Regions from separate parts of the Oceanobacillus sp. CF4.6 genome, predicted to be linked through region 3. Evidence: riboswitches for the same ligand, from Rfam matches in the RefSeq annotation. Region 3 holds a riboswitch; each other region holds the start of a gene.
What was found. A riboswitch is a leader RNA that binds a small molecule or an ion and turns the genes downstream of it on or off. The one in region 3 is predicted to bind S-adenosylmethionine.

Region 1 (7,639 bases), on a different contig from region 3:
TTTTTGTTTGTACTTCCCAATGGCAAGAACCACTTGCTCGAGTCCACTATGAAGCCATGGCAGCAGCATTACCGATCATTACTACAGACCGTGGTGGGAATAAAGAAGTCATTGAACCTTATAAGAATGGCATATTGGTAGAAAATCCAAAAGACCCAGGAGAATTTGTTGAACATTTATCTTACCTTCTCTCCAATCCGGAAAAAGGGGAAGAAATGGGCAAATACGGACGCACCCTAGCTGAAAAACACTATAATTGGAAGCGTGTCGTAAATGATATTTCTTCTGTTTGGGATGAAGTAGAGAACATGGAAGGTCACGATTATGACATTCTAGATGTCAATTATTTTAATGAAATGAGCGTGGATCACACAACTAAAACATCTCTTGCGAATCTAGATATTGAAAATGATGAAAGTACCATTCTCAATACTAATTCCAAATCAACGCAAATAAAAGGTCTAGTTATTCTTCACGTACTTCTGCAAAATCAACTCGAGCAAGAGACGAACCATACGTTGATAAGATCCAACAAACTAATTATAAAGACAATAGAAGCAAAACTGCAGCAAGTTAAAAATTACAACAGACATTCAGAAGAAGAAAAACAGGAACAAAGAACGCCATAGGGATAAGGGTACTGTGTCGGCCCCAAGCTAATCGACATCTTTCGTAAAAAATGGGGCTGACCCTAGACTCACGTCCTATTTGGGTAAGTAGAAAAACAAGTCGCAAAAAAAATACACCGAATACACGGTGTATTTTCTTTAAAGACATTAAATTCTATTTTGCTAACGTAAGTAAAAGTTCTCGAATCGTTTTGCAAGCCATCGCTGTTGAAGCACCTGATGAATCGTAGGCCGGTGAAAGTTCTACAACATCAGCTGCTACAATTCGATTCAACGCTTGCATTTGCTGAATTGCCTCCAGCAGTTCTCGATATGTGATTCCACCGGGTTCAGGAGTTCCTGTCCCAGGAAAAATACCAGGGTCAAGAACATCCAAATCAATGGTTACATATACGGGAACATCTTTTAGTTCACGTATTTTCTCTTTTAGCGTATGAAGGGAAAAACGCTCTAAATACGTATGCTCTTTTGCCCATTCGAATTCTTCCTTCAGTCCGGATCGAATCCCGAATTGAAAAATCCGTCCATCTCCCAGAAATTCATGAATCCGGCGAATAACGGATGCGTGGGAAAGCTTTTCTCCTAAATAATCTTCTCGAAGATCTGTATGTGCATCGATATGAATCAAATGCAACTCCGGATATTTTTCATGTGCCGCCTTAATCGTAGGTAAACTAACCAGATGCTCTCCGCCTACCATGAGAAACTTCTTCCCATCCTGCAAGACTTCCTGGCTGTATTCAAGAATCCGATTGATTACTCGACCTGTATTTCCAAAAGGCAATTCCAAATCCCCACCATCGAAAATAGATGTATCTTCCAGGTCTTTATCTAAATACGGGGAATAGGTTTCCAGTCCGTAAGAATCCGGTCTGATACTCTGCATGGCAAAACGAGTCCCTGGACGGAAACTTGTTGTACCGTCAAATGGCACACCAAATAAAACAATTTCCGCTTCTCTGTATGAATTTTCACAACCAATGAAGGTACTTACATTTAATGATTTATTCCTCACCTATTGAGAGCCTCCTTCACGTAATTCGGCAAACCGAACGCCCCAATGTGGAGATTGGTATTATAATATTTCGTTTCAAGTCCGAATTGTTCCCAGGCTTCTACATTTAGATTTTTAAGTGGATCTAGACGCTTTGATGCAAAACCAAATAGCCAATGGCCTGATGGATAGGTTGGCATATGGTATTGATATACATGCGTAATCGGGAAAATATCTTTAATCTTCGTATGTGCTTTTTTCATATTGGCAGCATATTCAGCAAAGTATGGAGATTCGTGCTGGTTAATCAAGATACCATCCGCATTTAATACGCGATAACATTCCTTATAAAATGCCGTCGTAAACAGTCCTTCACCTATAGAGACTGGATCTGTGGAATCGACCAGAATCAGATCTAACGATTGATCCGGCACATTTCGTACATATTCCAAGCCATCTTCAAAGCGCAACTGCATGCGGCTATCTTCTTCAACACCACGGGCAGTCACCGGCAAATATTGTTGACATAATCGAAAAACCCGTTCATCAATTTCTGCCATGACCACTTCTTCTACGTTTGGATATCGCAACACTTCACGTGCGGTTCCACCATCTCCCCCACCAATAATCAAAACCTTTTTGATGTTTGGATTTGTTGCAAATGCAGGGTGTACGATCATGTCATGATAAATAAATTCATCTTTTTCATTTACCATCATCAATCCATCCAACGTGAAAAAGGTGCCAAATTCTTTTCCTTGATAGAAATTAATTTGTTGAAAGGATGATTGTTCACTGTATAATTCCTTATCATAGGCAATGGAGAATTTACAATCGTTACTCCATTGTTCGGTATACCAATCCATTACTTTACACCCTCTAATTCTTCTTCTTTTGGCTTCGCTCTTACTTCTTCAATTTCCTGTTCCGCAAATTGGCGAATTTTATCAACCATACCACGAGGTACTTCAGATGATTCTGTTTTTTTGGCTTGTAGTTTTTCAGATAAGTAGTCAGCTGCTTTCCAAGGATTTACGGAATCGCCGCAAGTATAAACATCTACAGAAGCAAAACCATATTCCGGCCATGTATGAATGGTCAAATGCGATTCTGCAATAATGACGGCACCGGAAACTCCATATGGATTAAAATGATGGAAAACCGATTCAACAATTGTCGCACCAGAATAATCTGCCGCTCCACGCATATGCTTTTCAATTAATGCATTATCTTCAATCACTTTGCTTGGACAACCGTAAAACTCAATTAAAACATGTCTCCCTAATGCCTTTATTTCTAATCCCATTTTACGCATTCTCCTTTATAACTGTTATATGGTTCGTTTCTTTAGCTTCCGTTAACACATTTCCAAATGTCTGACGATAATAATGATATTGCTTGAGAATGTCCCTGGATATCCGTTCCCCTGGAATCACAAGCGGTATCCCCGGTGGATAGATCATTAATGTGTCTGCACATATTCTACCAACAGCATCATCAATGGGAACCGACTCCTGTGCAGCATAGAATGCATCCCTTGGGCTTATAACGAGTTCATTAACCTGATCTGCTGTAACATGTGGCAGCATAATCATGGATCGGTGACCAAGGTTTTTTTCAATATCCTTTAAAGCCAAAACAAGTTTTTCAATCGATTCCCTCGTATCCGATCCAGTAACTACGGCCATGATAACATAGCCTTCAGCGAGTTCCATTTGTATTCCATATTTTTCTTTTAAAAGACGATAGACTTCGAATCCCGTTAAACCTATACCATTCACACGGATAACTAATTTCGTCCAGTCATAAAATTGATCATAATGGGCTTTTACATATGGAGCTTTCAATATTTCATAGCTTGACGTCGACTCAATTTCATTTATCGCTTCTTCTATAATTGGTTTTAACTGACTGTAACGCGCATTTCCATAGAGCGAGAGTTCCCTCCTTGCTACATCCAGCGAACTCATAAGCAAGTAATTTGCACTCGTTGTCTGCAGCATATCCAGTGCTTTTTGAATCTGTTGAGAGGCGATTCTATTATTGTTAAGGAGAAGGATTGAACTTTGTGTTAAGGAGCCACCAGTCTTATGCATGCTTACCGTTACAACATCTGCCCCAGCAGAGATAGGATCGATCATCTCCTCCGACATAAAGCCAAGATGGGCACCGTGCGCACTATCGACAATGACCGTCATATCCCGGTCATGGGCAATCGTGCAAATTGTTGCCAAATCGCTCATCGATCCGAAATAAGTCGGGTAGGTAACCAGTAACGTCCCTGCTTCTGGATGCTCTTCGATGGCTTTTCTTACATTGGAAATCGAAATACCGTGGGAAATTCCAAAGTGGTAATCAACTTCCGGCTGAATAAATACTGGTTTCACTCCACTTAAAATAATCCCATCCATGACGGATTTATGGCAATTTCGGGGTACGAGTAATGTATCTCCCGGCTTACAGGCTGCCATAATCATGGCATGAATGCCAATCGTTGTTCCATTCACGAGAAAGTATGCATGATCGGCGCCGAACGCATCGGCAGCCAATTCTTGTGCTTCTTTAATGACAGATTGGGGATGACTTAATAAATCAAGCTCTTTCATGGAATTAACATCCATCCGCATCGTCGTTTCCCCAAGTGCCATCTTTAACGGATTCATTTGCGCACCCATTTTATGACCTGGTACATCAAATGGGGTTACTTCTTGCTTTGCATAGTGCACTAAAGCTTCAAACAAGGGCATCTTATCCTGATCAACCAATGAAATACTTTTCGTTACACGCTCTTGCAAGTCGTTCATCATGATTGTCCAACTCCTGCAAAATCATAGATTGATAATGCTTGTTTTAGCTCTTCTACTTTATCTATTCTTTCCCACGAGACGTGGTGATTGCTTCTGCCAAAGTGTCCATATACGGCTAATTGTTTATCTTGCAGCTTACGTAAGTTCAACATGTTGATGATACCGTGTACCCTATTTCAATGAATGTATCTCTTGCAATTTTTTCGATATCTATGAAGGCTATAGTGGTAATTTCCCCACCTATAATAACCGTATTTGTCGTGTCAAACACTTCACAGGCTACCCTAGAAAAGGAATCCTGCTCAAGCGCTGCGTCCAGTACTACAGCCGAAATCTGATCTGCGTTTTTATCGGGATGTCTTTCAGATACAGACTCTAAGTTAAATAAAATTTTCTCTGCCAACATTAACCCTCCTAACAAAAAAAATAATTTTAGGCATACAAAAAAGCTCTCCTACAACCTAAGGAAAGCTTCGATTAATATCAGCTGCTTATCCTCTTATTGTTCACAAAATGCAAAATTTTGTGCTCAGGTTGGGCCCCATGATCTGATTGTTTAAAACAGATTGGTTTGCCACCGTATCTTTGACCCCTCGTCTCAACGGCTATTAATAAGATAGACTTTATTCGTGCTGAGAATAATACTAATCGATAATAAATATCATGTCAATTGATTTTTTTGTATGGAATTCCTAGATTCTAACTGTTGCTGAAACCAATTTTCCCACATGACAACGATGTCCTATAATCAGAAGCGATTATAGGACATAACGATCAATTAAACTTCCTGGTGTTTTTGCTTTCCCAATAATGCTATTTTTGCTTTTTTCCTGTTTTCTTTATCACTCAAGACGAACAGCGTGTCCCCTTTTTCAATGATCGACGTACCTGTTGGCGTCAATAATTTTTTATTCCGAGTAATCCCAATGATTAATGTCGCATCGGGTAATTCCAAATCGATTAATGACGTACCAATTGCCGGGGAACGTTTTGGTATGGTTACCTTCATAATTTCCGAGTCCGTATTCCCCAAATTGATTAATTCAATGCTTGCATTTCCATCCTCTTCTTCTTCCGTTAAACCTAGCTTTTCAGCAAGCCAGGATAAAGTGCTTCCTTGAACTAAGGCAGAAATTAATACAACGAAAAATACGGTGTTAAATATCAGATTACTATTTTCCAGACCCGATAAAATCGGATAGGTAGCCAACACAATCGGAACGGCACCTTTTAAACCTGCCCATGAAATAAATAATTTTTGTTTTACATCGTATTTCATAAACAGCATACTGACAAAAACAGCAATCGGACGTGCAACAAACATTAAAATAATGGCAATCAGAATCCCTTCCCAAAATACGGCTGTTAGTTGTTCCGGAAAAACAAGCAGTCCAAGCAAGGTAAACATCACAATTTGCATCATCCAGGCAAAACCTTCATTAAACCTTAAAATAGAAAATCGGTGTGTTAAATCGCTGTTACCAACAAATACGGCCATGACATAAACTGCGAGTAAACCGCTACCTCCAAGGAAATCGGTTAATGCATACGTAAAAACAGCAGATCCCATTGCAAGTACAGGGTATAAGCCGGAAATATCCAGTTTTATATTATTTATAACAACAACAGTGATTTTACCAAGCAGTAGTCCTAACCCAAGGCCAAGACCCATTTGCAAGAAAAAGCCTCCGACTGCAGACCAGATCGACATGTCGGGGATTTGAATCATTTCAATTAACATAACGGTAAGAAATACAGCCATCGGATCATTCGAACCAGACTCCGCCTCCAATGTAGATGTCAGTCGCTTATTAAAGTTTTTATTTCCTAATACCGAAAATACGGCTGCTGCGTCCGTTGATCCAACAATCGCACCTAAAAGAAGTCCCTCCAATAATGAAAAATCCAAAATATACATAGCTGCTACACCAGTTACAATCGTCGTAATGAAGACTCCCAGTGTTGCCAGAGAAGTAGCAGGAACAAGGATTGGCCGCATTCTTCCCCATTTTGTTTGGGTACCACCATCGAATAGAATAATGATTAATGCCAATATACCAATAAATTGGGTTAGCCGAACTTCCTCAAAATATATAAATCTGTTAAGTATCATACCAACAATTAGGAAAAGAATAAGTGAAGGCACTCCTAATCGAGAAGAGAATTTCGTCGTTAATACACCAATGATTAGCATGGCTGAGAGTAAGAATAATAATCCCCCTATGATTTCCATCCAGAACAATCCTTCCATCACATAAACTTATAGCTATCTATCTATTGTAAAAAGGTGAAAAGTGAATCTACTATTTAAATAAATTTTCGAATTTATTCGTTTAACCTGAAACCTTTAAATGATTCTCTATTAAATTTTAACACAAATATCTAGTTTTAACCCTTTTCACTGCCTAGTCTTTACTATAGAATAATTCGTTATTTCTCACCCGGTGACTACGTGTGGCATTGCCATACTCTTGAACATGAAGATTATGATATGATGCGCCCGTTTACCGTTACAGACCCGAAAAAATAACAAAACTGCTGAATTTACAAATTGTAAGTTCAGCAGTTTTGTTATAGCTACATTACTTTTTAAACGTTGTGTGCTTGATAACAAATTGCATAAATTCCTCATACGTCGAAAAATATTTTTGCTGCTGATTATACCATTTACGAATCGTTTCCAATAACCAAAATGGAACCGGTTTGCTATCCATTCGATGATAGTGATCTTCGTATGCCTTTTTTAAATGTTCAAATCGAAAATCATTCCCTGGTTGAATGTATTCAGAAACGTCAATAATCTTTGCTCTCCCGTTTTGCATTAATATATTTTTTAAATGGATATCACGTGGGTTTAGCCCCTGCTCACGTATATATTGTCGTGCATCCTCCACGTCCAGAATTACGCTTTCTGGAATGTGTATTCCTTGTAACAGACAATCAAAAAGTGTCGGTCCTTCTTCAAAACTCAACACAAGATAGTTTTCCGTTGAAGCAAAGCACGTTGAAAAGAATGGTGACTCTCCTAAAGTGTGATAAACTTCTTCTTCAATATTAATTTTAGAAACTTTATCTTCTGCATAGATTTTAAATGCGTAGGACGGAACATAAAGACATTGAAAAACGGCTGCGTCAGTTCCAACGCCTATACATTTTAACCCGTCTGAATCTCCATGTATGGTTACAGGTTGATTGTTTGGATTAGAAGT
Region 2 (7,639 bases), on a different contig from region 3:
TGGCTGCTCCAGCATCAGACTTTGCTCTATTTAGCGGACTGCTCTTCACTTTATATTTAAAATCAGATGGGATAAAAGGAAAGTTATCCATTTTCCAGCTTTTCATCTTACTGTCATAATCCTTAGCATCATAAAGTTCAACGAGATGACCGAAAGCCCATGTAATAATATGGCCGTTTCCTTCAAAATAGCCGTCTTTTTTCGTTTTAATTTTTAATGCGTCTGCAATGTTTTTTGCAACGGATGGTTTTTCAGCTAGTATTAATTTCATAAGTCAACCTCCAAATAAAAACACACGTTCGTTCATTTCATTATAAACGATGGCGTGTGTTTTTGAAATAGCATTTCCCTATATTTCTTACTAAGGCTACAAAGGAACACTGTGTGAATAAACATTGCGCAGATGAAAAAAGAATTGATCTAAGTCAATTCTTTTTTCTTTTTCCTATTTAAAACAGTTCCCTTGCCAATAAACGATAAACTTCCAATCGTTTTTCCTGCGAGTGCGGGATACTGCAAATCATTGCTTCATCAAATCCGTATTGTGCTTGTTCTTCTTGTAATTGTGTTGCCACTTCTTTAGCTGATCCTACTAAATGCAATTTGCGATCTTTTTGGATGGTCATTCGATCGATTTCAGTCAACGGGTAGTCTTCGGCGGCTTCAGGTGTTAATGTTTGTCCTATGCGCCCTTTCGAAAGCCATAATCGGGATATATCTTGTGGTAGCGCCTCAAATTCAGCTTCTTCTTTTGTTTCAGCAGTGGTAACCATGTATGCCACATTAATTTCCGGTTTCTCCATAAATACGGATGGCTGAAAATGATGCTTGTATGTGTCTAAAATCTCTTTTGACATCTCCCCATTAAAAAATTGCGCAAAAGAATAGCCAACACCCATTTGTGCCGTTTTTAATGCACTGTTACCGCTTGATCCCAGCATCCATGCTTCTGGCAAGGTTATTTGGGATGGTGTTGCAACCATTTTGTACAAGCTATCTTCCGGTACTTCATCATTGATTAATTTTAATGTTGTCGCAAATTTTTCATACATATTGTTTAACATCGGCTGACGCCCTTCGGATAGCGCATATATAGCATCTCTATCGCCACCCGGTGCACGACCGACGCCAAAATCAATCCGCCCAGGAGAAAAGGCACTAAGTGTTTTGAACACCTCGGCTAGTTTTAAAGGCGAATAATGCATCATCATAATGCCACCAGTTCCGATGCGTATACTTTTTGTTTTAGCAGCCAAACGGGCAATCGTTACTTCTGGCGCTGAGCTAACATGAGTTTCTGTCCCATGGTGCTCAGCCATCCACAATCGGTGATAGCCTAACTCATCTGCCAAGATAGCCAATTCTTCTGCTTTTCTCAATGCATCTACAGCTGTATTTCCACTCGTTACAGGTGCTTGATCGAGTACACTTAATTTCATATGTAACCATCCCTTTCTTCTATTCTAATTTACTCTTTATATGCTTTTTGATCTTTCCGGATTTTTAAAACACGATTTGAATAATTCTACAACAGTCGATTTTTATGGGAATATATTCATTGTAAGGTGAATTTTTTCACTTGTCTATTCAGACCAAGCAGTGTTGTGGGGAAACTAGTACAATTGTTTAAATAGAGGAACTAAAGGAGTATTATTCTATCATTATATCTCATCAAATGATTTCATCCGATTGTAGTTATAACAAGAATTAATCTGGTAACAGTCTCCTTCCCTTACCTTGGGGTAAAATGAAAGTGGACTGTCTATAATAATAGACAGTCCACTTTGTATGTTATTTCATATCCGGTTCCGGCAGATCGTCGGACTTTCTCAACGCCCATAATGGTGTATCAAAAATGTACGGTGGAGCTGGGGGAAGTTTCGGTGCTGGTGCCAATGGAACTGGGTCCTCAACATAATTAAACGTTCCACAGCCATCCATACTTGGGCCGTGCGCCCATCTTCCAGTAGCACTTTCATTCCCCATGGAAAAGTTGAATAATGTGTAGGCTACTTCCTCCTTTTCCAATTCCCTTGGGAACGTACTCGGCACAACGATATTTTCTTTTTCTTCCAGTTCTCTGATTGCGGCATACCACTGATTTTGATGCATGGTATCTCTTGCAAGTAACCAGGAAAGCATATCTTTGACACCACGATCATTTGTCATCTCATATAGACGTGCAACTTGAAGACGTCCTTGTGATTCAGCAGTCAGATTCATTCGAAAATCTGCAAGCAGGTTTCCACTTGCAATAATATAATTTGCTGTCCAGCGATTCCCCATACTATCCGCCGGCATGGCACCTAAACCGGACACAATTGCATGTTGTGGATTCATTCCTCCTAAAATTGCTGCCACCATCGGATCCTTTGCAGCATCTTCCAATTCAATATCAGGAGCACCGTCCAAAAGTCTTGCAATCATGGTTGCAAGCATTTCCACATGGGCAAGTTCTTCTGCACCGGTATCCATCAATAAATCTTTATATTTTCCATCGCCGCGCGTGTTCCAACCCTGGAATAAATATTGCATAGCTACTGACATCTCACCCCATTGACCCCCGAGTACTTCTTGCAGTCTCCCAGCAAACACGGGATCTGGACGTTCCGGCTTTGCGTGGTATTGCAATTCTTTGACATGATAAAACAATAGAGTCACTTCCTTTAAATTAATTGCATATCTGGTAAGTCTATAGGCAATAAACCACCCTCTTTATTAGGTATTCATATAGCATCCTAAAAGTGCTTGCTTCTTTCCTTTACCTTTCCATATATGCAATATATTCAGGAGAAATATTATATTCTTCTTGCTTTTTTTAATTTTATATTGTAAGCTGAAAGTATTATTTAGAAAAATTACATAAATTAGTTTAATCTCTTATCAAGAGAGACGGAGGGACTGGCCCTTTGATGTCTCAGCAACCAAACCATGCAGGTTAAGGTGCTAATTCCAGTAGGCGTTTGTATTTCTGCCTAGAAGATAAGAAGAATGCATACATATTAGGGCCTTCTTCTTAGTTGAAGAAGGCCCTTATTTACATTTGGAGGTTGAAAAATGTCAAACAAAAGTATTGAAACAAAATTAGCTCAGTTAGGAAATAAAAGCGATGAGAAAACCGGAGCAATCAATCCACCCATTTATTTATCAACAGCTTATCAGCATAAGGGACTTGGACAATCCACTGGCTATGACTATACGCGAACAAAAAATCCTACTCGTAACATTTTGGAAGCAGGGATTGCTGAATTAGAAGCCGGTGATACAGGTTACGCCTGTAGCTCCGGGATGGCAGCTATCCAATTAGTCCTCTCCCTTTTCCGGTCTGGTGACCATTTAATTGCACCCGAGGATTTATATGGTGGAACATACCGTATGCTGGAACAATATGCAGATATCTATGATATTAAAACAACCTATGATACATTTGACGATATTGAAAAAACAGAGCAACTAATAACACCCAATACGAAGGCAATATTTATCGAAACGCCAACAAATCCATCGATGCAGGAAATCAATATCAGCCTGTATGCAACGTTGGCAAAACAACATGATCTACTATTAATTGTGGACAATACATTTTTAACGCCTTACTTGCAGCAGCCAATCAGTCTCGGTGCTGATATTGTCATTCACAGTGCCACAAAATATATTGGGGGTCACAATGATGTTTTAGCAGGGTTAGTCGTGGCTAAAGGTGAAGCGATTTGTGCAAAATTATCTCTGAATCATAACGCAAATGGTGCCGTTCTCTCCCCATTTGATTCCTGGTTGCTAATCCGGGGCTTAAAAACATTGTCCCTCCGAATGGATAGACATGAGGAAAATGCTAGAATCATTGCTGGATATCTAAAAGAACACCCCGCCGTTACAAAAGTTCTTTATCCCAACAAAGGCGGCATGCTCTCATTCTGCCTAAAAAAGAGCAAATATGTCGATCCTTTCTTATTGAAGCTACAATTGATTGTTTTTGCCGAAAGCCTTGGTGGTGTCGAAAGTTTTATTACGTATCCAACCACACAGACCCATGCAGATATGCCAGAAGACGAGCGATTAAGACGGGGCATCAGCAACGAACTACTACGTTTTTCCGTAGGTATTGAGAATGTGGAAGATTTAAAAGCGGACTTACAACAAGCACTATCAATTTTGGAATAGGAGGATGTTAAAAATGAGTCAACATAATAATCATTTAGAAACAAAATTAATTCATGGCGCACAAAGAGGAGAAACACAGACAGGGGCGGTGAATGTTCCTATCTATCTTTCTTCCACTTTCCATCAAAATAGTTTTGAAGAATTTGGACCCTTCGATTACAGCAGATCTGGAAATCCTACCCGCCAGGCGCTCGAGGAAAAAATCGCTGAACTCGAAGGCGGAACACATGGCTTGGCATTCTCTTCTGGGATGGCTGCCATCTCGTCCGCACTATTACTCTTATCTGCTGGTGACCATGTAGTAGTGACAAAAGATGTGTATGGTGGAACTTTCCGATTTGTATCAGAAGTTTTAAAACGATTTAATATCGATCATACGTTTGTGGATTTAACGGATCTTAATGAAGTGTCAAGTGCAATCAAACCGAATACAAAAGTGATCTATGCGGAGACCCCTTCCAATCCTTGTATGAACATTACTGATTTACCAGGACTTATAAAAGTTGCTAAAGCAAATAACTGTCTGACTTTTGTTGATAATACATTTATGACACCACTTTATCAGAATCCACTTGATCTTGGTGCAGATATTGTGTTGCATAGTGCAACTAAGTTCCTTTCCGGACATAGTGATGTGATTGCTGGATTGGCAGTAACAAGAAATCAAGAACTCGGCGAAAAATTAGCTTTTATCCAAAATTCATTTGGATCCATTCTTGGTGCACAGGATTCGTATCTCTTACTTCAAGGGATTAAGACACTCGGCGCTAGGTTGAATCAATCCAGTAATTCTGCCGGGCGTATTGCTGAATACTTCAATAAGCATTCCTTTATTGAAGAAGTCTATTATCCAGGTCTTCCTTCCCATCCTGGATACGAACTGCATAAAGAGCAATCGACAAGTAGCGGAGCCGTTCTTTCTTTCCGATTGCCAAATAAGGCTGCTGCCAAAGCATTTGTTGATCATGTCCGTATTCCAGTTTTTGCTGTAAGTCTTGGTGCAGTTGAATCAATTTTATCATATCCAGCTACAATGTCTCATGCTGCAATGCCTAAGGAAGAACGCGAATTGCGTGGAATCACAGATGGACTGCTTAGATTCTCTGTAGGTCTTGAGAATGTTGATGATTTAATAGCAGATTTTGCCCAAGCACTTAAAGTTGCTGAAAAAGAAGCAAGTGCTGGAGTTACCGTTTCTTAATATCGTATTAAACCCGAACTACCTAAAAAAGCCCCGACTTTCTAAGTCAGGGCTTTTCCTATTAAACTTCAGCGGCCTCAGGCAATCTTCCACCTAAATAATTTGCTATTTCCAGCATACCGTATTTTCCGCTTTTTGCTTCAGCGTCACTATTATAGTTTGTGTTTGTATTAATATCGTACGTAAAGATATTTCCGTCTTTATCCTCGATAAATTCAATTCCGGCTATTTGAATATCGTTGGCTGCAAGCATTTGCTCATATTTTTCCAAAACTGGGTGGGTGAATCCTTCTCTGATTTCGAACATATCCGGTATTGATGCTTCTTCGCCAACTGGGCAGAACATGTCATCGATTCTACATGCGTCTGCCGGACATAGTTCAAATCCCTCAGATGTGTCGACTCGAACAGCATAAACAAATTTTCCACCAACGAATTCACAACGTGTAATGAATGATTCCGGTGATTCGATATATTCCTGGATTAGAGTGATTCCGTCTACAGGCTCCTCGAAAGTTGGTCCCTCTACATAGTTCCGCAATGCTTCCAATGAATCGAAAAGCTGAACTCCAAGTCCTTTCCCTGCACGATTATGCTTTGTAATAAATTTCTTTCCTTCAAATCCTTTAGCTGCCTTTAATATTTCACCTTTACCGACTGCTGCTACCGTTTTCGGCGTTTTAATTCCATATTTCTCAAGTTCTAAATACTGCAATACTTTGCTTACTTCCAACTGAAGAGCACGACTGCCATTGATGACCGTTCTCCCATGATGTTCCAACCAAGAGAGTATTGCGCTTGTTAATTCCGGAGAGAAACGGTGGCCACGTGTATGTGATGATGCACTCATTCGGTTATAGAAAATTCCTTCCGGTGGTACAGATGTAAGGTCAACCATTCCATTTTCAAGCAGCCAATCTTCATACGGTAGTCCTAATTCTTCCAGTCTATTATTTAAATGCTCTGTCCATTCATTATTTTCGTGAATTACATATATTTTACTCAACTTTTAATCAATTAAAACCAAGTAATTCAATATATATTAGGTGATATAGTTTATAGTATAGTACTGCACCGAAAACCGTGTTTGATAAGTAATGCAGAAACTGCGCCAAAATAGCAGGGATGAATAGTTGTGGGGAAAAAGAGGTTGCTCCTGAATTTATAGATTTTGTATTTATGAAAGGCACTTTAAAACTCTAAATTCACGTCCAGCAATAACTTGTAGGCATGTATTGCCGGACGTGCTGCTAACTAATATAGAAAATATCAAATTAGCCTTCAATCAATCTAAGGTTATTCACCCGCCATTTTAGCCATTGATATTCACGTGTTTTTCTTGGGAGAAATTGACGTATATCGTCTTCATGATACCCAACCTGAAGTCTCTTTTCATCAATAATAATTGGACTTCTAAGTAATCTTGGGTAATTATGAATGATTTCAAGCAATACCTGCAACGAAAGATCATCCAAATTCAAATTAAGATCTTTATAAATCTTTGATCGGGTCGAAATAATTTCGTCTGTACCCTCGACTGTCATACGAAGAATCCCCTGGAGTTCACTTACGGTTAATGGATCTCGTAGAATATTCCGTTCTACATAAGGAATCTCATTCTTTGCAAACCATTGTCTTGCTTTCCTAGTTGATGAACATGCTGCTCCATATATTGTAGCAATCATATATCCTGCTCCTTCGTTTCATATTTTTGCACTTTAATTTTCTTTGCTTCATTTAGAATTCATTCTCGTTTGTAAAGTCCATGTTTTAATAGATTCATCTCAATATTAAAGTTTTCAATAGCCTCCTCATCGGATAATTCCTTAGAGAACTTTTCAACGAAATTGCGAAAAGCTACCGCTGTAATAATTTGCATAATATGAAATAAATCTTTGTCTTCTTTAATATTTAAACGGTCCTTATTAACCAGTTCCTTCATTTCATTTAGATGCTCCGCGCCATGAGCAGTATCGAATACATCCGTAAAGGTATTTTCAACTTTATGTGTTACATTTAACATTGCATTTTTTAAAAATTTATGTTCTTCCTCATCCGGCATTTGTACAAGAAAGTCATAGTACATTTCAATTGTCGCTTCAATAATATCTCCATTATGCTTTTTTAATAAGGATATAAAATTATTTTTTCTCTCTTTTGTCTCTTCGCTCAATAAAAAGTAATAAAGATCCTCTTTGTTTTCAAAATACTGATAAAAACTTCCTCTTGGAATTTCAGCTGATTTAATAATATTGGCAATGGATGCTTGAGATAATG
Region 3 (7,639 bases):
TATTTATTGCGTAACGCTAAGAAAATGGTTCTCCTTGGAGCGGGCCTTGCTGCACAAAAATATGGCAAAAACCTGGAAAGAGAGCAAGAGATTCTTGTGAATTTAGCTGATATGACAGCAGAAGTTTACAATATGGAGTCAGCAATCCTTCGTACAGAAAAAGCAATCAGTAAAAACGGAGAAGATAAAAATAATATCAAGTTGCTATATACACAAGTGTATGTTCAGGAAGCATTCAATCGTATTGAAGCGAATGCAAAAGAAACATTGATAACGGTTGAAGAAGGGGACACACTCCGTACGATGCTGTCATCCTTACGTAAATTGACTCGTCACACACCAATAAATGTTGTAATTAAAAAACGTGAAATTGCAGCAGAAATTATTAAAGAAGAAAAATACGTTTTATAATGATGAGAAAGTCTCTGCGGTTCTAGTAGAGACTTTTGCTTTTTAACAAAGGCTGTTCTTTTGCGGCAAATCTATAAAGTGCGACGTAACTGCTGGTTTTCTATCAGTATGCAGGAACTTCGGCGACCGCTCTGGGAAATACACTTCTCTTTTCGCGGGCGGCTGGTGAGCCTCTTCATGCTGACGCATTTCAGAGTCTCACCTATGCCTTTCCTCCCGCAGAAGTCTACGTGTATTTCCCAGAGCTAGTTAGAAGGGTTGCTGACTATTACTACATTCGCGGGTAGCTGACATAGCATCAACAACTTCACCAGAGCGATCCCGGACGGCGATGGAAGCACACGATTTTGGATATCAGCTAGTAGTTACTTCGTATTTTATCTTAACTACGAAGATTATAAATCAGCAAACATTACGAAAAGAAGCTTAACTAAAAGCACTTATAATGGATTAATGCACATTGGGTTTGATATAATGAAATTCAATTTAGTGGTATGAGGGGGTTATCGGGTGGCATTAACATTTTATTGGTATCCAAATTGTGGAACATGCAAGAATGCGAAGAAATGGTTTGAAACTAATAATGTCGATTATACAAGTGTACATATTGTGGAAGAGAGTCCGTCAAAAGAAGAAATAATGAATCTGATGGAGAAAAGTGATCTTCCGGCAAAGAAATTTTTTAATACGAGTGGGAAGAAGTACCGCGAGTTAAGTATCAAAGATAAAATCAAGGATGCAAGCACGGAAGAAATGGCGGAAATATTGGCATCTGATGGAATGCTGATTAAGCGGCCCATTGTAACAGATGGCGAGATTGTTACAGTCGGTTTCAAAGAAGAAACATTCCAGGAAAATTGGAAATAAGTATAACAGGGACTAGAAAAAGAGAGCATTAAATTGTATAGTTAGATTGGAATTAATTATTGGAGGGATAAGAATGAGCTTACCAGAGGAATTATTGTATTCAAAAGAACACGAATGGATTAAAAAAGAGAATGGAAATGTACGAATCGGTATTACGGCATTTGCTCAGGATGAACTTGGCGATATCGTTTTTGTGGAATTACCTGAAGTTGGTGATGAGCTAACCGTAGATGAGCCCTTTGGTAGTGTTGAATCTGTTAAGACAGTTTCTGAATTGTATGCTCCAATAAGTGGCAAAGTAGTTGAAGTAAATGAAGAGTTGGATGACAGCCCAGAGTTTGTAAACGAATCACCATACGAGAAAGCATGGATGGTTGTAGTGGAACCGTCTAATGAATCTGAGCTTGATGAACTACTTACACCTGATCAATACAAAGAATTAACCGAAGAATAATGCTCCGTAGGCTGACTAAAGCACACAATTGTGTATAGTCAGCCTTAGTTTTATCATATAATGGATGTAAATAAGCATCTTTCTTGCTTGCATAAGGAGTGCTATGTGATGATAACTACTGAACCAGAGAAAGTAATTATTGTCGAAGGGCTGACAGACAAACGGCAGATTGCGAAGATTATCAACGACAATGTTACGATTATTTGTACGAATGGTACACTTGGTGTGGAGAAATTTGATGAATTACTGGAAACATATGAACTGGATGAGAAGGATGTTTTTATACTGGTAGATGAGGATAAGTCGGGGATGAAATTACGGAAACAACTTGCTCGCGAACTTCCACATGCGGAACACATTTATGTTAGCAGTGAATACCGCGAAGTAGCTGCAACACCTGAGAAGATTCTTGCGAGTGCTTTACTCAGCAAACATTTTTCCGTCCATCCCATATTTTTATTTTAGTGCAAAGGTATAAGGTGGTAAAAGGTGAAAACTATTACAGAAGAAACGCATAAACAAGACCGAATGTTGCTCTATATTTATACTCCATTTTGTGGAACATGCAGTGTTGCACGTGCAATGCTTGAAAAAATTGAAGCGGTTCATCAGGAAAACATATTTTATGAAATGAATGCGTCTTTGAACCCGGAATTTATGATTGAGAATAAAATAGAAAGTGTCCCATGCCTGTTAATTAAGGAAGACAGCCAAATAAAGGAGAAAATCTATGCCTTCCATTCGACAGGCAATATCTATAGTTATTTAATAAAGTATAAGCCTGAGTTGTTTGCGAAAAGCTAAGGATAATAGAAAGATACAAAAATTTAATATTGACATGAATATTTCACCGTGCTACTATAGTCTCACTGATTCAAAACTTAATATTTTCTATCTCTTATCTTGAGCGGTGGAGGGACTGGCCCTTTGAACCCGCGGCAACCTTCAAATTTAAATTTGAAAGGTGCCAATTCCTGCAAAGTAGTACTTTGACAGATGAGAGAACGTGAGACTTTATGTAAACTATTACGTCTTTCTGTTCTCGAGCAGATGGACGTTTTTTGTTGATTAAATGTGAATCATTAGGAGGATAAATAGTGATTTCAATTGAGGGTTTAAGTAAAATCTTTGCTCTAAATAAGAAAAATATAACAGCTGTTGACGATTTGACCCTTCATATAAAAGAAGGCGAAATCTATGGCGTAATCGGATATAGTGGTGCTGGTAAAAGTACGTTTGTACGCCTGCTAAACCGACTGGAAGAACCAACTGCAGGTAAAGTTATCATCGACAACCAGGAGATTACGGCTTTGAATACGAAACAGCTACGGCTTGCACGCCAGGAAATGGGTATGATTTTCCAACACTTTAATCTGCTTTGGTCAAAAACAGTTGAAGATAATATTGCCTTTCCATTGGAAATAGCAGGCGCATCCAAAGCGGAACGTTCTTTGCGGGTGCAAGAGCTAATTGATCTCGTCGGGCTTAGTGGACGTGAAAAGGCATATCCATCCCAGTTAAGTGGTGGACAGAAACAACGTGTTGGTATTGCGCGTGCACTTGCAAACAATCCGAAAGTATTGCTGTGTGATGAAGCAACATCTGCATTAGATCCCGAAACGACCAACTCCATTTTAAACTTATTGATGGATATTAATAAGAAGCTTGGTTTGACAATCATTTTAATTACTCACGAAATGCATGTTATTCGTAAAATCTGTAATCAGGTTGCTGTCATGGAGCAAGGGAAAGTCGTGGAACAAGGGCAAGTGCTAGAGGTATTCACACATCCGAAAATGCCAGTTACAAAGAAGTTTGTGGAACAAATTATGGGATCCAGTAGTGAAGATGATGATATATCGAATATTATCGATACGTATAGTAACGAGGGGAAAATTCTACGCTTGCATTTTCTTGGGGAAACTACAAATCAAGCCCTCATCAGTGAATTGGCGAAAAAGTTTGATATCGATCTGAATATATTGCAGGGGAAAATAACACAAACTCAGGCTGGCGGATATGGTACATTATTTGTCCAGGCGAAAGGTGAAATTGAGGAAGTTAATAAGGCAGTAAGCTTTATTCAGGAAGAAACCTCAGTAGAAGTGGAGGTTATCCGAGATGCTAACTAATTTATTTCCGAATATCGATATAGAGGATTTTTGGGTAGCTACTTATGAAACATTCTACATGACAATTCTGGCATTGATTGGGACATGTATTTTAGGCCTCATCTTAGGGCTACTTCTCTATCTGACAACAAAAGATGGAATTTGGCAAAATAGCTATGTTAATTTAATCGTAGCAGCATTTGTAAATATATTTCGGGCTATTCCTTTTATTATATTGATTTTATTGTTATTTCCTTTTACTGATTTTTTGATTGGAACCATACGCGGACCAAATGCAGCATTGCCTGCCCTAATTATCGGTTCGGCACCATTTTATGGGAGACTCGTTGAGATTGCTCTCAAAGAAGTAGATAAAGGTGTTGTCGAGGCGGCGAAATCAATGGGGGCAAAGACAAGCACCATTATTTTACGGGTACTTATTCCAGAATCCATGCCTGCCCTTGTCTCAGGACTTACGGTTACAGCAATTGCTTTAATCGGCTATACTGCAATGGCCGGTGTCATTGGCGCCGGTGGACTTGGAAATTACGCCTATTACTTTGGATTCCAGCGAAGAGACTTTGATGTTGTATTTCTTTGTACAATTATAATTGTTATTATCGTATTTATTTTCCAATTTATTGGGGACTTTATTACTAATAAAGTGGATAAAAGATAATTGATTTGTATATAGGCAGATGCCCATTTCAAATATATAAAAACATAGAAGGAGAGAAAAAGATGAAAAAAATTCTAGCATTATTATCATTAGCATTTGTACTACTATTGGCTGCGTGTGGTGGAGGAGATTCTGACACCGGAAGCGATAACGGAACTACGGAAGAAGGAACAGAAGAAACTACTGAGATTACTGTAGGTGCATCAAGTGTTCCCCATGCAGAAATTCTTGAAGAAGCAAAACCTTTGCTTGAAGAGCAAGGAATTACCTTAAATATTGAAGAATATCAGGATTATGTATTTCCAAATGATGACCTTGCAAGTGGTGACCTCGATGCAAACTATTTCCAGCATCTCCCTTATTTGAACCAAACGGTTGCAGACACTGGTTATGAAATTGAATCGATTGGTGGCATACATGTTGAACCAATGGGTGTATATTCACAAAGCATAACAAGTATTGACGAGATTCCAGACGGTACAGAAGTAATTTTGAGTAACTCTGTGTCTGACCATGGCAGAATTCTATCCTTGTTTGAAGCTGAAGGATTACTTACACTTGACGAAGGTGTCGAGAAATCAGAAGCAACCATGGAAGACATTGCAGAAAACCCTAAAAATTTAAGTTTCTCTCCTGACTACGATCCAGCTTTCTTACCTGAATATTACAATTCGGAAGAAGAAGCACTTGTTGTCATTAATACAAACTATGCAATAGAGTCTGGTTTAAGTCCACTTGATGATGCATTATTCATTGAAGGCGAAGAATCAGAATATGTAAATATTATTGCTGCCAAATCTGAAGATAAAGATAATGAAGCTTTAAATACATTGATTGAAGTACTTCAATCAGAAGAAATTCAAAACTTTATTATCGAAAACTACAAGGGTGCCGTAGTTCCTGTAGGTGGAGAGAATTAATTGAAAACTGAATAATGAGGATTCCAGAGGAAATGTTAGTTATTTATCCGTATTTTATGTAAACAATCTATTTGGAGTTATGGTTTAACCAAATATCGGTCTATTTCCTTGAAAAGGGGTTTATATCCGCTTTGTTAAGGGAATCGTCTTTGTGGTAACATTAATGTAGTTAAAAACTTGAAAGGGATGGTTCACTATTAATAGTGGAATAGACTTAAAGTATACTTCTGAAATGCAAAAAGGAATGACTCAATCACGACATGTCAACTATGAGGAATACGGAAGAAAGCTTGATAAACGTATTGAGGTTGAACGCCAACGCGATGAAGAATACAAAGAGGCAAAACAATTATCCTCTAATATGGATGGTCAACTCCCTAAATAAATACATGAAATACAATACTGATGTTCCTCATAGGAGCATCAGTATTTTTTTAATACGATAGAAAAAAGGTAACAGGAAAGAATAGTAAGGAACACATTAATTAGCATTCTCTATTTTCAATTAGAGAGTATATCAAAAGTGAAGAAATCCTCGATTTTCTGCTAATCTAAAAGAGTTGATTATTAATTTGAAATGCTTTAAGATTGGAATGAGACTAAATTGAGAATGGATGTAAATTCATTTGATTACTAGAAAATACAGTATTTGGAGGTATGTTTTATGTCAGGATCAGTTTTAGAAGTTAAAAATCTTCATGTATCCATTGAAGACAAAGAGATATTAAAAGGTGTAAACCTTACGATAAAAGGTGGAGAATTCCACGCTATTATGGGACCTAACGGAACTGGTAAATCAACACTTGCTTCTGCAATTATGGGTCATCCGAAATATGAAGTTACAGAAGGAAGCATTCTTCTTGATGGAGAAGACGTACTGGAAATGGCAGTGGACGAACGTGCTCGTGCAGGACTTTTCCTGGCAATGCAGTACCCAAGTGAAATCAGTGGTGTAACGACATCAGATTTCCTTCGTTCCGCAATTAATGCCCGTCGCGAAGAAGGCGATGAGGTCTCTCTAATGAAATTCATTAAACAATTAGATAAAGATCTTGATTTTCTGGAAATTGATCAAAGCATGGCAACACGTTATCTAAACGAAGGATTCTCTGGTGGGGAGAAAAAACGTAATGAAATTCTTCAATTAATGCAAATAAGCCCGGCAATTGCAATCCTGGATGAAATTGACTCCGGTTTGGATATCGATGCATTGAAAGTCGTTTCCAAAGGGATTAATAAAATGCGCAACGAAGAATTCGGTTGCTTAATTATTACTCACTACCAACGTTTGCTAAACTATATTACACCAGATTTTGTTCACGTTATGATGCAAGGCCGTATTGTGAAGTCAGGTGGACCTGAACTTGCTAAACGTCTGGAAGAAGAAGGTTATGAGTGGATCAAAGATGAACTAGGCATCGAAGACGAAACAGTTGAACAAAACGCGTAATGTAGGAGGGGTAATATGACTGTAGAAACTAAGCTTCCATTTGATAAAGATTATATCGACCAGTTTTCCAAAGCTCGTAATGAACCACAATGGATGAACTCGTTACGTCTTAGTGCTTTAGAAATGGCAGACACACTTGAGATGCCAAAACCGGATAAGACGAGAATCGGTAATTGGAATTTCAGTAATTTTAAGCACGAATTTACAGAAGGAGATAAAATCTCTTCCATAAAAGATCTGCCTGCAGAAATGCAAGCGTATTTTGATGAAGGAAATGCGAATGAGAATCTCTTGATTCAGCGTAATCAATCTGTAGCATATAATACATTAAATGAAGAACTTAAAAATAAAGGCGTTATTTTCACGGATATTTTTACTGCGATGAACGAACACAGTGATATAGTGGAAAAATATTACATGAAAGATGCAGTAGCAGTAGATCAAAACCGTCTAACTGCACTTCATGCAGCATTAATGAACGGTGGAATTTTTGTATACGTTCCAAAAAACGTTCAAGTTGAAGAACCATTACAAGCTATTTTCTGGCAGGAAAACCCAGAAACAGCATTGTTCAACCATGTTCTCGTTGTAGCTGAAGAAGGAAGCTCCCTAACCTATGTGGAAAACTATATTTCCCATAATGATGAGCAAGAAACAGTAGCAAACATTGTATCCGAAGTATTTGCACATGATAATGCACAGGTTGCCTATGGTGCAGTGGATCATTTCGCTGCTGGAACAACAACC

Region 1: it holds a riboswitch for S-adenosylmethionine, as region 3 does, so the genes downstream of both, ACHABU_RS02885 (S-adenosylmethionine synthetase N-terminal domain-containing protein) here and ACHABU_RS04000 (methionine ABC transporter ATP-binding protein) in region 3, are expected to answer to the same signal.
Region 2: it holds a riboswitch for S-adenosylmethionine, as region 3 does, so the genes downstream of both, ACHABU_RS09815 (methionine biosynthesis PLP-dependent protein) here and ACHABU_RS04000 (methionine ABC transporter ATP-binding protein) in region 3, are expected to answer to the same signal.

The regions. Positions count from the first base shown of each region.
Region 1 is NZ_JBIMEX010000001.1:537,237-544,875, forward strand. Features, by position in the region: gene ACHABU_RS02855 (glycosyltransferase family 4 protein) at 1-629, shown strand, start outside; gene speB (agmatinase) at 784-1,644, opposite strand; gene speE (polyamine aminopropyltransferase) at 1,641-2,489, opposite strand; gene speD (adenosylmethionine decarboxylase) at 2,489-2,917, opposite strand; gene ACHABU_RS02875 (aminotransferase class I/II-fold pyridoxal phosphate-dependent enzyme) at 2,931-4,430, opposite strand; gene ACHABU_RS02880 (hypothetical protein) at 4,427-4,582, opposite strand; gene ACHABU_RS02885 (S-adenosylmethionine synthetase N-terminal domain-containing protein) at 4,576-4,833, opposite strand; SAM riboswitch class I at 4,927-5,048, opposite strand; gene ACHABU_RS02890 (potassium/proton antiporter) at 5,209-6,663, opposite strand; partial or broken gene ACHABU_RS02895 (multicopper oxidase domain-containing protein) at 6,850-6,960, shown strand; gene ACHABU_RS02900 (serine/threonine protein kinase) at 7,013-7,639, opposite strand, start outside.
Region 2 is NZ_JBIMEX010000005.1:81,332-88,970, forward strand. Features, by position in the region: gene ACHABU_RS09800 (DNA topoisomerase) at 1-271, opposite strand, end outside; gene ACHABU_RS09805 (LLM class flavin-dependent oxidoreductase) at 450-1,439, opposite strand; gene ACHABU_RS09810 (manganese catalase family protein) at 1,792-2,652, opposite strand; SAM riboswitch class I at 2,878-2,989, shown strand; gene ACHABU_RS09815 (methionine biosynthesis PLP-dependent protein) at 3,058-4,161, shown strand; gene metC (cystathionine beta-lyase) at 4,175-5,362, shown strand; gene ACHABU_RS09825 (ATP-grasp domain-containing protein) at 5,424-6,368, opposite strand; gene ACHABU_RS09830 (Spx/MgsR family RNA polymerase-binding regulatory protein) at 6,637-7,047, opposite strand; gene ACHABU_RS09835 (TetR/AcrR family transcriptional regulator) at 7,107-7,639, opposite strand, start outside.
Region 3 is NZ_JBIMEX010000002.1:72,986-80,624, reverse strand. Features, by position in the region: gene ACHABU_RS04025 (acyl-CoA dehydrogenase family protein) at 1-411, shown strand, start outside; gene ACHABU_RS04020 (arsenate reductase family protein) at 922-1,278, shown strand; gene gcvH (glycine cleavage system protein GcvH) at 1,352-1,732, shown strand; gene ACHABU_RS04010 (toprim domain-containing protein) at 1,841-2,197, shown strand; gene ACHABU_RS04005 (thioredoxin family protein) at 2,222-2,536, shown strand; SAM riboswitch class I at 2,628-2,735, shown strand; gene ACHABU_RS04000 (methionine ABC transporter ATP-binding protein) at 2,830-3,864, shown strand; gene ACHABU_RS03995 (methionine ABC transporter permease) at 3,854-4,522, shown strand; gene ACHABU_RS03990 (MetQ/NlpA family ABC transporter substrate-binding protein) at 4,585-5,442, shown strand; gene ACHABU_RS03985 (hypothetical protein) at 5,687-5,827, shown strand; gene sufC (Fe-S cluster assembly ATPase SufC) at 6,107-6,892, shown strand; gene sufD (Fe-S cluster assembly protein SufD) at 6,908-7,639, shown strand, end outside.